One region of the Faecalibacterium sp. I3-3-33 genome, then DNA from elsewhere that is predicted to be linked to it. Evidence: riboswitches for the same ligand, from Rfam matches in the RefSeq annotation. Region 1 holds a riboswitch; the other holds the start of a gene.
What was found. Region 1 has a riboswitch for thiamine pyrophosphate ahead of thiW (energy coupling factor transporter S component ThiW). Riboswitches for the same ligand answer to the same signal wherever they lie in the genome.
Positions count from the first base shown of each region.

Region 2: it holds a riboswitch for thiamine pyrophosphate, as region 1 does, so the genes downstream of both, thiD (bifunctional hydroxymethylpyrimidine kinase/phosphomethylpyrimidine kinase) here and thiW (energy coupling factor transporter S component ThiW) in region 1, are expected to answer to the same signal.

Region 1 covers NZ_CP094469.1:2,341,713-2,346,967, forward strand. Annotated here, with positions in the region: gene MTP39_RS11055 (GH36-type glycosyl hydrolase domain-containing protein) at 1-683, shown strand, start outside; TPP riboswitch at 1,205-1,313, shown strand; gene thiW (energy coupling factor transporter S component ThiW) at 1,577-2,092, shown strand; gene thiM (hydroxyethylthiazole kinase) at 2,108-2,929, shown strand; gene thiE (thiamine phosphate synthase) at 2,916-3,554, shown strand; gene thiC (phosphomethylpyrimidine synthase ThiC) at 3,760-5,070, shown strand.
Region 2 covers NZ_CP094469.1:1,374,463-1,379,717, reverse strand. Annotated here, with positions in the region: gene MTP39_RS06605 (IMP dehydrogenase) at 1-397, opposite strand, end outside; gene MTP39_RS06600 (aspartate dehydrogenase domain-containing protein) at 1,178-1,978, shown strand; gene MTP39_RS06595 (NAD(P)-dependent oxidoreductase) at 1,997-2,893, shown strand; TPP riboswitch at 3,019-3,125, shown strand; gene thiD (bifunctional hydroxymethylpyrimidine kinase/phosphomethylpyrimidine kinase) at 3,181-3,981, shown strand; gene MTP39_RS06585 (TENA/THI-4 family protein) at 3,974-4,651, shown strand; gene MTP39_RS06580 (amino acid decarboxylase) at 4,713-5,255, opposite strand, start outside.

The DNA of each region.
Region 1 (5,255 bases):
TTGAGCCGCAGGGCATGTGCGTCATGGCCGGCATCGGCAAGGAGAGCGGACAAGCCGCACAGGCACTTGCCAGTGTGGAAGAGCGGCTGGACACCAAATACGGTGTGGTGCTGCTGCAGCCCGCCTACACCAGCTACCAGCTGAATCTGGGCGAGATCTCCAGCTATCCTCCGGGATACAAGGAGAACGCCGGTATCTTCTGCCACAACAACCCGTGGATCAGCTGCGCCGAGGCAACGCTCGGCCACGGCGACCGCGCCTTTGCAGTGTACCGCAAGACCTGCCCTGCCTACATTGAGGACATTTCCGAGATCCACCGCACCGAGCCCTACGTTTACAGCCAGATGGTAGCCGGTAAGGACGCCCCCACCTTTGGCGAAGCCAAAAACAGCTGGCTGACCGGCACGGCGGCATGGACCTTCTTCAACATCAGTCAGTACATTCTGGGCATCCAGCCCACCCTGGACGGCCTGAAGGTAGACCCCTGCATTCCCCACACCCTGTCCGGCTTTACCGTGACCCGCCGCTTCCGCGGCGCAGTCTACCACATCACGGTGGATAACGCCGCCGGGGTGCAGCACGGCATCAAGGCCGTTACTGTGGACGGCAAGACCATCTCCGGCAATGTACTGCCGCTGGCTGCCGCCGGTACTGAGGTAACGGTGCAGGTGACCATGGGTTAAACCGACTTTCTCTGCTTTTTCATATTATTCTCCTTTCTGTGACCAAAGCCGCCGCGCAGACCCCTGCACGGCGGCTCTGGTTTTATGCAGTATAACAATCAAAAATGCGCTCCGCGTTCGCTTTGCGCATAAATAGCGGAAGAATTATTTTTATTTGTAGTTCCGAAACGCCTGCGGGCGTTTCGGAACTACTTTTTCACAGGAAGGGTCGTAACGGTCAACTGCATTTACAATTCAGACCTCCCTTTAACCATTGCAGCCCCTCTCGTGAAAATAGCGTTTGTCGCGCTCCGCAGAGCTTGTCGGGGCAAAGCCCCTCCATCTGCTAACGCAGACCGCTCTGCCGCTTAAAAGCCCCACTGGGGCTTCCATTGCTACGCTACGCTCCGCAAACGCGGTCGCTCCAAACGTAAAATTAAAATAATAATTCCGCTGAATATGGCCAGAGCAACGCGGAGGCCATTCTAAATCGTCCCCTTCCCTCTTGCATTTTTGGGGAAAGAGGTGTAAAATACAGTCACAATCAAACACAGGGGAGCTCGTGCAGCGGGCTGAGAGGAAGTATAGCAAGCTTCGACCCTTTTACCTGATGCGGATAATGCCGCCGTAGGAAGTCATACCCTTTATGATTTTTTGCAGGAGGAGCCGCGCCGGGCTCCTCCTGTTTTTTTGTCCCTCTGCGGAGGTTCCGCAGCCGGCTGAGGGGGAGCGCCCTGAGCCTTGGATGAATGCAGCGATGGGAAGCCGTGTTCCGGCGTGAGAGGAAGCCAGTAAGCTTCGACCGCACCTTCCGTACCTGTTCCCGCCTTGCTGCGGGCACGGGCTGTTTTGTTGCGGGAGCGCCGGTATTCGTCCTGCGCTGCCGCAGATGGTTGAAAAGGAGCCAATTTATCATGAAGAATCTCTCTGTCAAAAAGCTTGCCCTCGCCGGTATGTTCTGTGCCCTGTGCGTGGTGGGCAGCGTATTCAGCTTTCCCATGTTCGGCAGCAAGTGCGCCCCGGTGCAGCACATGGTCAACGTGCTGTGCGCTGTTCTGCTGGGGCCCTGGTGGGGCGTGGGCGTAGCCTTTGTGGCTTCCCTGCTGCGCAACCTGCTGGGTCTGGGCAGCCTGATGGCTTTCCCGGGCAGTATGTTCGGTGCACTGCTGTGCGGCCTTGCATACCACAAGACCAAAAACCTGATCGCCACCGTGGTGGGTGAGGTGTTCGGCACCAGCATTCTGGGCGGCCTGTGCGCATGGCCCGTGGCCATCTTCCTGATGGGCAAGAGCGCTGCGGACATCGCCTTCTACGCCTACATCGTGCCCTTCCTCATCTCCACCGCCGTAGGTGCAGTGATCGCCGGTGCCGTGGTGTTCAGCCTGCAGCGCTCCGGTGCTCTGCGCTCCATGCAGAACAGCCTTTCCTGAGCGGAGGTTCCCGAAATGCTCAAGACCGCCTTTGAAAACCTGCGCAGCCGCTGCCCGCTGATCCACAACATCACCAACTATGTCACCGTGAACGACTGCGCCAACATGGTGCTGGCCTGCGGTGCTTCCCCCATCATGGCTGATGATGCCGCCGAGGTGGAGGAGATCACCGCCATCTGCGGCGGGCTGAACATCAACATCGGCACGCTGAACAGCCGCACCGTCACCAGTATGCTGCTGGCGGGCAAAAAAGCTAACCAGCTGGGACACCCTGTGGTACTGGACCCCGTGGGTGCCGGTGCTTCCCGTCTGCGCACCGACACCGCCTTCCGCCTGCTGCGGGAGGTGCAGTTCACAGCGATCCGTGGCAACATCTCGGAGATCAAGACCCTTGCCTCCGGCGCGGGCACCACCAAGGGCGTGGATGCAGATGTAGCCGACAAGGTGACCGAGGAAAACTTAGACAGTGCCGTGGCCTTTGCCAAGGCCTTTGCCGCCCGCACCGGTGCGGTGGTTGCCATTACCGGTGCCATCGACATCGTAGCCGATGCACAAAAGGCCTACTGCATCCGCAACGGCAACGCCATGATGAGCAGCATCACCGGCACGGGCTGCCAGCTTTCTGCCCTGACGGCAGCCTTTGTCACCGCCAATCCCGGCCATCCGCTGGAGGCTGCCGCTGCAGCAGTGTGCGCCATGGGTCTGGCGGGCGAAGTTGCCCACCAGCGGCTCACCCCGCAGGACGGCAATGCCACCTACCGCAATTACATCATTGATGCCATTTACAACATGACCCCCGAACAGCTGGAGAAAGGCGCAAACTATGAAGTGCGATAAACACACCATGCTCCTGTACGCGGTGACCGACCGCGCATGGGTGGGCGAGCAGACTTTGTATCAGCAGGTGGAAAGTGCCCTGAAGGGCGGTGCCACCTGCGTGCAGCTGCGGGAAAAGCAGCTGGGCGACGCCGATTTTTTGCAGGAAGCCATCCAGATCCACGCCCTGTGCCAGCAGTACGGTGTGCCGCTGTTCATCAACGATAACGTGGAGGTGGCCTTGCAGTGCCACGCCGAGGGCATCCATGTGGGACAGGACGATATGGCCGCCGCACAGGTGCGCCAGCGCGTTGGCGAGGGAATGATGATCGGCGTTTCCGCCCACACGGTGCAGGAAGCACTGGACGCTGTGGCGCACGGTGCAGATTATCTTGGCGTGGGCGCGGTATTTGCCACCCACACCAAGACGGACGTGAGCGAGATGCCCCGGCAGACCCTCATCGACATCTGCAACGCCGTGGATGTGCCGGTGGTAGCCATTGGCGGCATCCACAAGGAGAACATTCTGCAGCTCAAGGGCACCGGCGTGGACGGCGTGGCGCTGGTAAGTGCCATCTTTGCCGCAAAGGACATCGAGGCCGAGTGCCGGGAGCTGCGCGCCCTTTCGGAGCAGATCATAAAGTAAGCTATCATCCCGCGGCAAACCGGGGGCACCACCTTGGGCCGCGTTACAAAATTCATGGAGAAAACCAACATGAAAAGCGTATTTTGCGCAGGTGTCGGCATCCAGAGCGTACTGTTTTTTCTGAATGACGGCTACCTACCACTACATCTGTATGACCAGCACCCTGCTGTTCAGAGATAAACTGTCATTTGGAGGAACACAGCGTATGCAGACTTATACCACCCAGATGGATGCCGCCCGCAAGGGCATCGTTACCCCGGAGATGGAGATCGTAGCCAAAAAGGAATACCGCACCACCGAGGAGATCCGCCAGTGGGTCGCCGAGGGCAAGGTAGCCATCCCCGCCAACAAGCACCACAAGTGCCTGAACCCCGAGGGCGTGGGCTCCATGCTGCGCACCAAGATCAACGTGAACCTTGGCGTTTCCCGCGACTGCAAGGACTACAACATTGAGATGCAGAAGGTGATGAGCGCCGTGAACATGGGCGCAGAAGCCATTATGGATCTGTCCAGTCACGGCAACACCCAGCCCTTCCGCCAGAAGCTGACCCACGAGTGCCCGGTGATGATCGGCACTGTGCCGGTGTATGATTCGGTCATTCACTACCAGCGGGATCTGGCTGAGCTGACCGCACAGGACTTTATCGATGTGGTGCGCCTGCACGCAGAGGACGGCGTGGACTTTGTCACCCTGCACTGCGGCATTACCCGCAAGACCATCGAGCAGATCCGCAAGCACAAGCGCAAGATGAACATCGTGAGCCGCGGCGGCTCTCTGGTGTTTGCGTGGATGAGCATGACCGGCAACGAGAACCCCTTCTACGAGCACTTTGACGAGATCTGCGAGATCTGCGCCGAGCATGATGTGACCATCTCTCTGGGCGACGCCTGCCGTCCCGGCTGTCTGGCTGACGCTACCGACGTGTGCCAGATCGAGGAACTGGTGCGTCTGGGCGAGCTGACCAAGCGCGCATGGGCACACAACGTGCAGGTGATGGTGGAGGGTCCCGGCCATGTGCCCCTGAATCAGGTGGCTGCCAACATGGAGGTGCAGAAGAGCATCTGCATGGGCGCACCCTTCTATGTGCTGGGACCTCTGGTCACCGATATCGCCCCCGGCTACGACCACATCACCGCAGCCATCGGCGGCGCAGTGGCAGCCGCCAGCGGTGCGGCTTTCCTGTGCTATGTGACCCCCGCCGAGCATCTGGCACTGCCTAACGTGGACGATGTAAAGCAGGGCATCGTAGCATCCAAGATCGCCGCCCACGCCGCCGACATCGCCAAGGGCATCCCCCACGCCCGGGACATTGACGACAAGATGGGCGATGCCCGCCGCGTACTGGACTGGGATGCACAGTTCGCCTGCGCGCTGGATCCCGAGACCGCCAAGGCCATCCGGGATGCCCGCCTGCCCGAGGACGACCACAGCGACACCTGCAGCATGTGCGGCAAGTTCTGCGCCGTGCGCAGCATGAACAAGGCGCTGGCCGGTGAATACATCGATATCCTGTAAGCTATTCCCGCGCTGAAAGGCGCTTCTTCCTCCGGGACTGCTGCACAAACTGTGTAGCAGTCCCTTTTTTGTAGGACGATTTAAATGCCCTCCGCTTAAGCTCTGGGCATGTTCAGCGGAATAATTATTTTAATTTTGCGTTTGTCGCGCTCTGCGGAGCGCGACAAACGCGTTTTCACAAGCGG
Region 2 (5,255 bases), 970 kb from region 1:
CGATGGTGGAGTGGCCGGTACGTGCCTTCAGCTCCAGCACGTCATGCAGGGTGGCAGTGGGAGCCAGATTGGAATCGGACACCACATAGCCGGCCTTGAAGCTCTTGACGCGGCGCACCATGGCGGCCTCGTTCTCGATGCTCTGAGAGCCATAGATAAAGGAAACGCCGCCCTGACGAGCCAGTGCAATGGCCAGCTTATCGCCGGAGACCGACTGCATGATGGCGCTGATCATGGGGATATTCATCTGCAGCGGGCACTCCTCCTGTCCCTTGCGGTACTTGACCAGCGGGGTCTTCAGGCTGACCGCCGTGGGCACATTCTCCGCAGAGGAATAGCCGGGGACCAGCAGGTACTCGCCAAAGGTGCGGGAGGGTTCTTCGTAGAAATAAGCCATAATCAAACTCCTTTTCTCTTAGGGTGTATCTGAAAAGTCGAAAATTTAGTCTATTTCTACAAGCACAGCCGGATTTTGCGTTAAACAGCCTTGAAATCCACAAAGGATTCCTGCGGCTATTTGCCTTAAATCCCGCTTGTGCTTGCGAAATATTCGTCATTTTCTTTGTTTTCAGATACACCTTAACGCATCCGATACAATCAGCATCAAAATCATTCATGTTTGCTGCTTATAAATTGATTGTATATACTTTACCACAAAGCCCGCAAGAATACAAACCCCTGCCGCGCCAAACTTTATAATTGTCCTTTGCGGAAAAACAGACAAATTGCCAAGCGTTTTCGGGCATTGGTCATACTTTGATTTTTGAAGTATCACTTTTGCGGGCAAAATAGGGCTTGCAGAACGCAAAAAAGCTCGTCCGAAACAGCGGACGAGCCCTTTTGCACACGAAGCGGGACACTGCCTGTGCGGCGCATGGATCATAGCTGTGAAGGAGAACAGCCGGAGGAGGAGGATCCGCGCCCAGTATCCCAAAAACAAGAAGAAAAAGATTTCACACACAGCCTTGGGGCTTTGCCCTTGCTGTAACCATATTGTAACTCTTTTGAAACCATTTTGCAATAGGGTTTTGTAATTTATTTGTAATTTATTTTGTTAACTTTTTATGTCCTGCCCCGCCGGGCTGCCGCAAACATCATTTTCCTTTTTGCACCCGATATGGTATACTGGTTTTGAATATGCTGCCACAGGCAGAAAAAAGGAGTTTAGGATACGGATATGAAAACAAAATTGGGTATTGTGGGCTGCGGTTTTCTAGGCAACATCGTGGCTGACGCGTGGAAGAAGGGTCTTCTGCCGGACTACGAGCTGGTGGGCGTGACCAGCCGCACCCGCGCTTCGGCTGAAAAGACCGCCGCCAATGTCAGCTGCGCCGTCTGTGAGGACGTGGACGCACTGCTGGCACTTGAGCCGGAGTACATCGTGGAGGCCGCCTCGGTGGAGTCGGTGCGCGCTATGGCCATTCCGGTGCTGAAGCGGGGCGTCAATCTGGTCATTCTGTCCATCGGTGCCTTTGCAGATCTGGATTTCTACGCACAGGTCAAGGCAGCCGCCGTGGAGGGCGGTGCCAAGGTGCATCTGGCCAGCGGTGCCATCGGCGGCTTTGACGTGCTGCAAACGGTCACCCTGATGGCACAGGCGCAGGGCCTGCCGGAGACTGCCGGCATCGAGACCCATACCGGTGCAAAGGGCTTCCGCAACACGCCTGTGTGGGCAGAGCATCTGCTGACCGACACCGAAAAGACCACCGTGTTCACCGGCAATGCAAAGCAGGCCATTGCTACCTTCCCCCGCCGGGTGAACGTGGCGGTAGCTACCTCTCTGGCCACCACCGGCCCCGAGATCACCGGTGTGACCATGCACTCTGTGCCCGGCTGGGTGGGCGACGACCACTGCATCACTGCCGAGATCGAGGGCGTGAAGGCCGTGGTGGATATCTGCTCCTCCACCAGCGCCATCGCGGGCTGGAGCGCCGTCTCCCTGCTGCGCAATCTGGCCTCGCCCGTCTGCTTCTACTAATATAAGGAGGAGTCCGTCATGTTTGAAAAGCTTGTTGCCATTGAGCCTGTCAGCCTGATCTCCTCTGCCGAGGAGGAACTGCACCGCTACGCCAAAGAGGTGGTGCTGTACCGGGACGTGCCCGGCAGCGACGATGAGATGGTGCGCCGCATCGGGGACGCCGACGCCGTGCTGCTGAGCTACACCTCCCGCATGGGCAAGGAAGTCATTGCGCAGTGCCCCAACATCCGCTATATCGGCATGTGCTGCAGCCTGTACTCTGAGGAGAGCGCCAACGTGGATATCGCCTACGCACGCACCCGGGGCATCCAGGTGCTGGGCATCCGGGATTACGGCGACCGCGGCGTTGTGGAGTACGTTCTGCACGAGTTGACCGGTCTGCTGCACGGCTTTGGAATGCCCATGCTGCGGGACGAGCCGGTGGAGATCACCGGGCTAAAGGTGGGCATTGTGGGTCTGGGCGTTTCTGGCCGGATGATCGCCGATGCGCTGCAATTTATGGGCGCAGAGATCAGCTACTTTGCCCGCAGCGCAAAGCCGGACGCCGAGGCTGCCGGTATGACCTTCAAGCCCCTGCCCCAGCTGCTGGCAGACAGCGAAGTGGTGTTCACCTGCCTGAACAAGAACGTGCTGCTGCTGGGCGAAAATGAGTTTGCCCAGCTGGGCGCAGGCAAGGTGCTGTTCAACACCTCCATCGGCCCCGGCTTTGATTCCGCTGCGCTGGAAAAGTGGCTGGACGAGCCCGGCACCCATTTCTTCTGCGACACCCGCGCCGCCGCAGGCCCTGTGGCCGAGGACTTCTTTGCCCGGGAAAATGTGCGCTGCGCCAATGTGTCCGCAGGCCGCACCAAGCAGGCCTTCGTTCTGCTGAGCAAAAAGGTGCTGGACAACATCCGCACCGCATTGGGTGAATAAAATAACATCTGCTGCGTATTTTTGCTGAAGTGCTTACCGCTTTGAAAGCCTTCCCCCAAGGGGTGAAGGCTTTAGCAGCATCCGCGAAGTTTTCTTGCATCTTTTCCCCGATTGTGGTATGCTTTCTAGTATAAAAAGGGAGCCCGTGCAAGCGGGCTGAGAGTGGGCTGTATTGCCTGACCTGTGACCTGATTTGGATCATGCCAACGTAGGGAGATAGCGCTTTTATCTGCGGATATGTCTTTGCGGGCATATCCGCATTTTTGCTGCAAAGGAGCATTTTATCCATGAAAACTGCATTGACCATTGCCGGCAGTGATTCCAGCGGCGGCGCCGGAATTCAGGCCGATATCAAGACCATGACCGCCAACGGCGTGTTTGCCATGAGCGCTATTACTGCCCTGACGGCACAGAACACCACTGGTGTGACCGCCATTTTTGACACCACGCCACAGTTTCTGGCGCAGCAGCTCGATGCCGTGTTCACCGACATCTACCCGGACGCGGTGAAGATCGGCATGGTATCCTCTGCCCCGCTCATCGACACCATTGCCGAGCGGCTGCACTTCTACGGCGCAAAGCATATCGTAGTGGACCCTGTGATGGTGGCTACCTCCGGCGCAAAGCTGCTGCAGGACGATGCCGTGCAGGCGCTGACCGAAAAGCTGCTGCCGCTGGCCGAGATGCTCACCCCCAACATCCCGGAGGCTGAGATCTTGTCCGGCATGCGCATTGCAAACGCCGCCGACATGGAAGCTGCTGCCCGCACCATCAGCGAGCGTTACGGCTGCGCCGTGCTGTGCAAGGGCGGCCACCAGATCAACGATGCTGACGACCTGCTGTGGCAGGGCGGCACCGGCAAGTGGTTCAAGGGCAAGCGCATTGCAAACCCCAACACCCACGGCACCGGCTGCACCCTGTCCAGCGCCATCGCCTCCAATCTGGCCAAGGGGTATGACCTTGACACTGCTGTGGAGCGCGCCAAGGCCTACATTTCCGGCTGTCTGTCTGCCATGCTGGATCTGGGGCACGGCTCCGGGCCCATGGATCACACCTTCAACCTGAAGGGAGATTTTGTCCGTGACTGACCTGCCCTTCGTTTCGGCGCTGGTACAGGCCGACCTGCCCGTGTGGGAGCAGTGCTTACAGACTGAGTTTCTGCAAAAGATGGAAAACGGTACCCTGAGCGAGGACTGCTTTAAAAGCTACCTTGTGGAGGACAGCCTGTATCTGCGGGAATACGCCAAAATTTTTGCGTGGGGCATGACCAAGGCCACCACCATGGCGGCCATGCGTACCTACTATTCCCTGCTGTCCTTCGTGCAGGAGAACGAGGACCTGACCCGGCTGCGGTATCTGGAACAGTACGGTCTGCGGGAAGCCGATATCCAGTCCCTGCCCCTGCGCCCGGAGAACCGCGCCTATCTGGACTGCATGATCGACGCTGCCCGCACCGGCGAGGGCGAGGCCGAGTGCCTGATGGCCTGCCTGCCCTGTATGCTGAGTTACGGGTGGCTATTTCAGAAGCTTTTGCAGCGCTCCCCCGCCGTAAAGGACACCTACTACGGCGCGCTGGTGCTGGACTACGCCGGTCCCGGCTACGATGCCGCCTGCCGTGCATGGGCAGAGCGTGCCGAGGTGGCCTGCACCGGCCTTTCGCCGGAGCGTGCCGCCCGCTGCCGCGCGATCTTCCGCGCCTGCTCGGAGCACGAGCTGCACTTCTGGGAGATGTGCGCCACACCCCGGACGGATATTTAAGAATAAATATAGAGAACCCGGAAGGTCCGCAGACCTTCCGGGTTCTCTTCTTATAAAATCTTTATCGCAGCACCGAGAGTTCCTCGATGCCGTAGCGCTGCATCAGGGCGATGGCCGCCGGGGTGATCTCCTCGCCGCTGACCGCCACAGGGATGGCGGGCGGGCAGGACACCGTAGGCATGGCGCACACACTCCCCAGCGCCTTGTGCACCGGGACGCGCACCTGTGCGCCCAGCACCGCCTGCCGGATAGTGCAGCGCTGCACCGCCTGCTGCTGCAAGGCAGCAAACTCCCCTGCCCGGTTCTCGGGGCGGAGCAGCCCGGCAGGCACAGCAGCCAGAAGCTGCTCCAGCGCGGTTTGCAGGCGCGTGTAGTCCTGCGGCGGGTTTTCCGGGGTGAACATCAGCACCACATAGCGGGGGTCGGCGTATTCACACTCCATCTGTGCGCAGCGCAGGGCTTCTGCCAGCGCCGTGCCGGTGCAGCCAAGGGCGGCAGCGTCCAGCGTGAGCTTCATCGGCTCCTGCTGCGCCCCGGCAACTGCCAGCGGCACCGGGCACTGCCGCGCCGCTGCAGCCTTGTTCAGGCTGCGGCGCAGACCTTC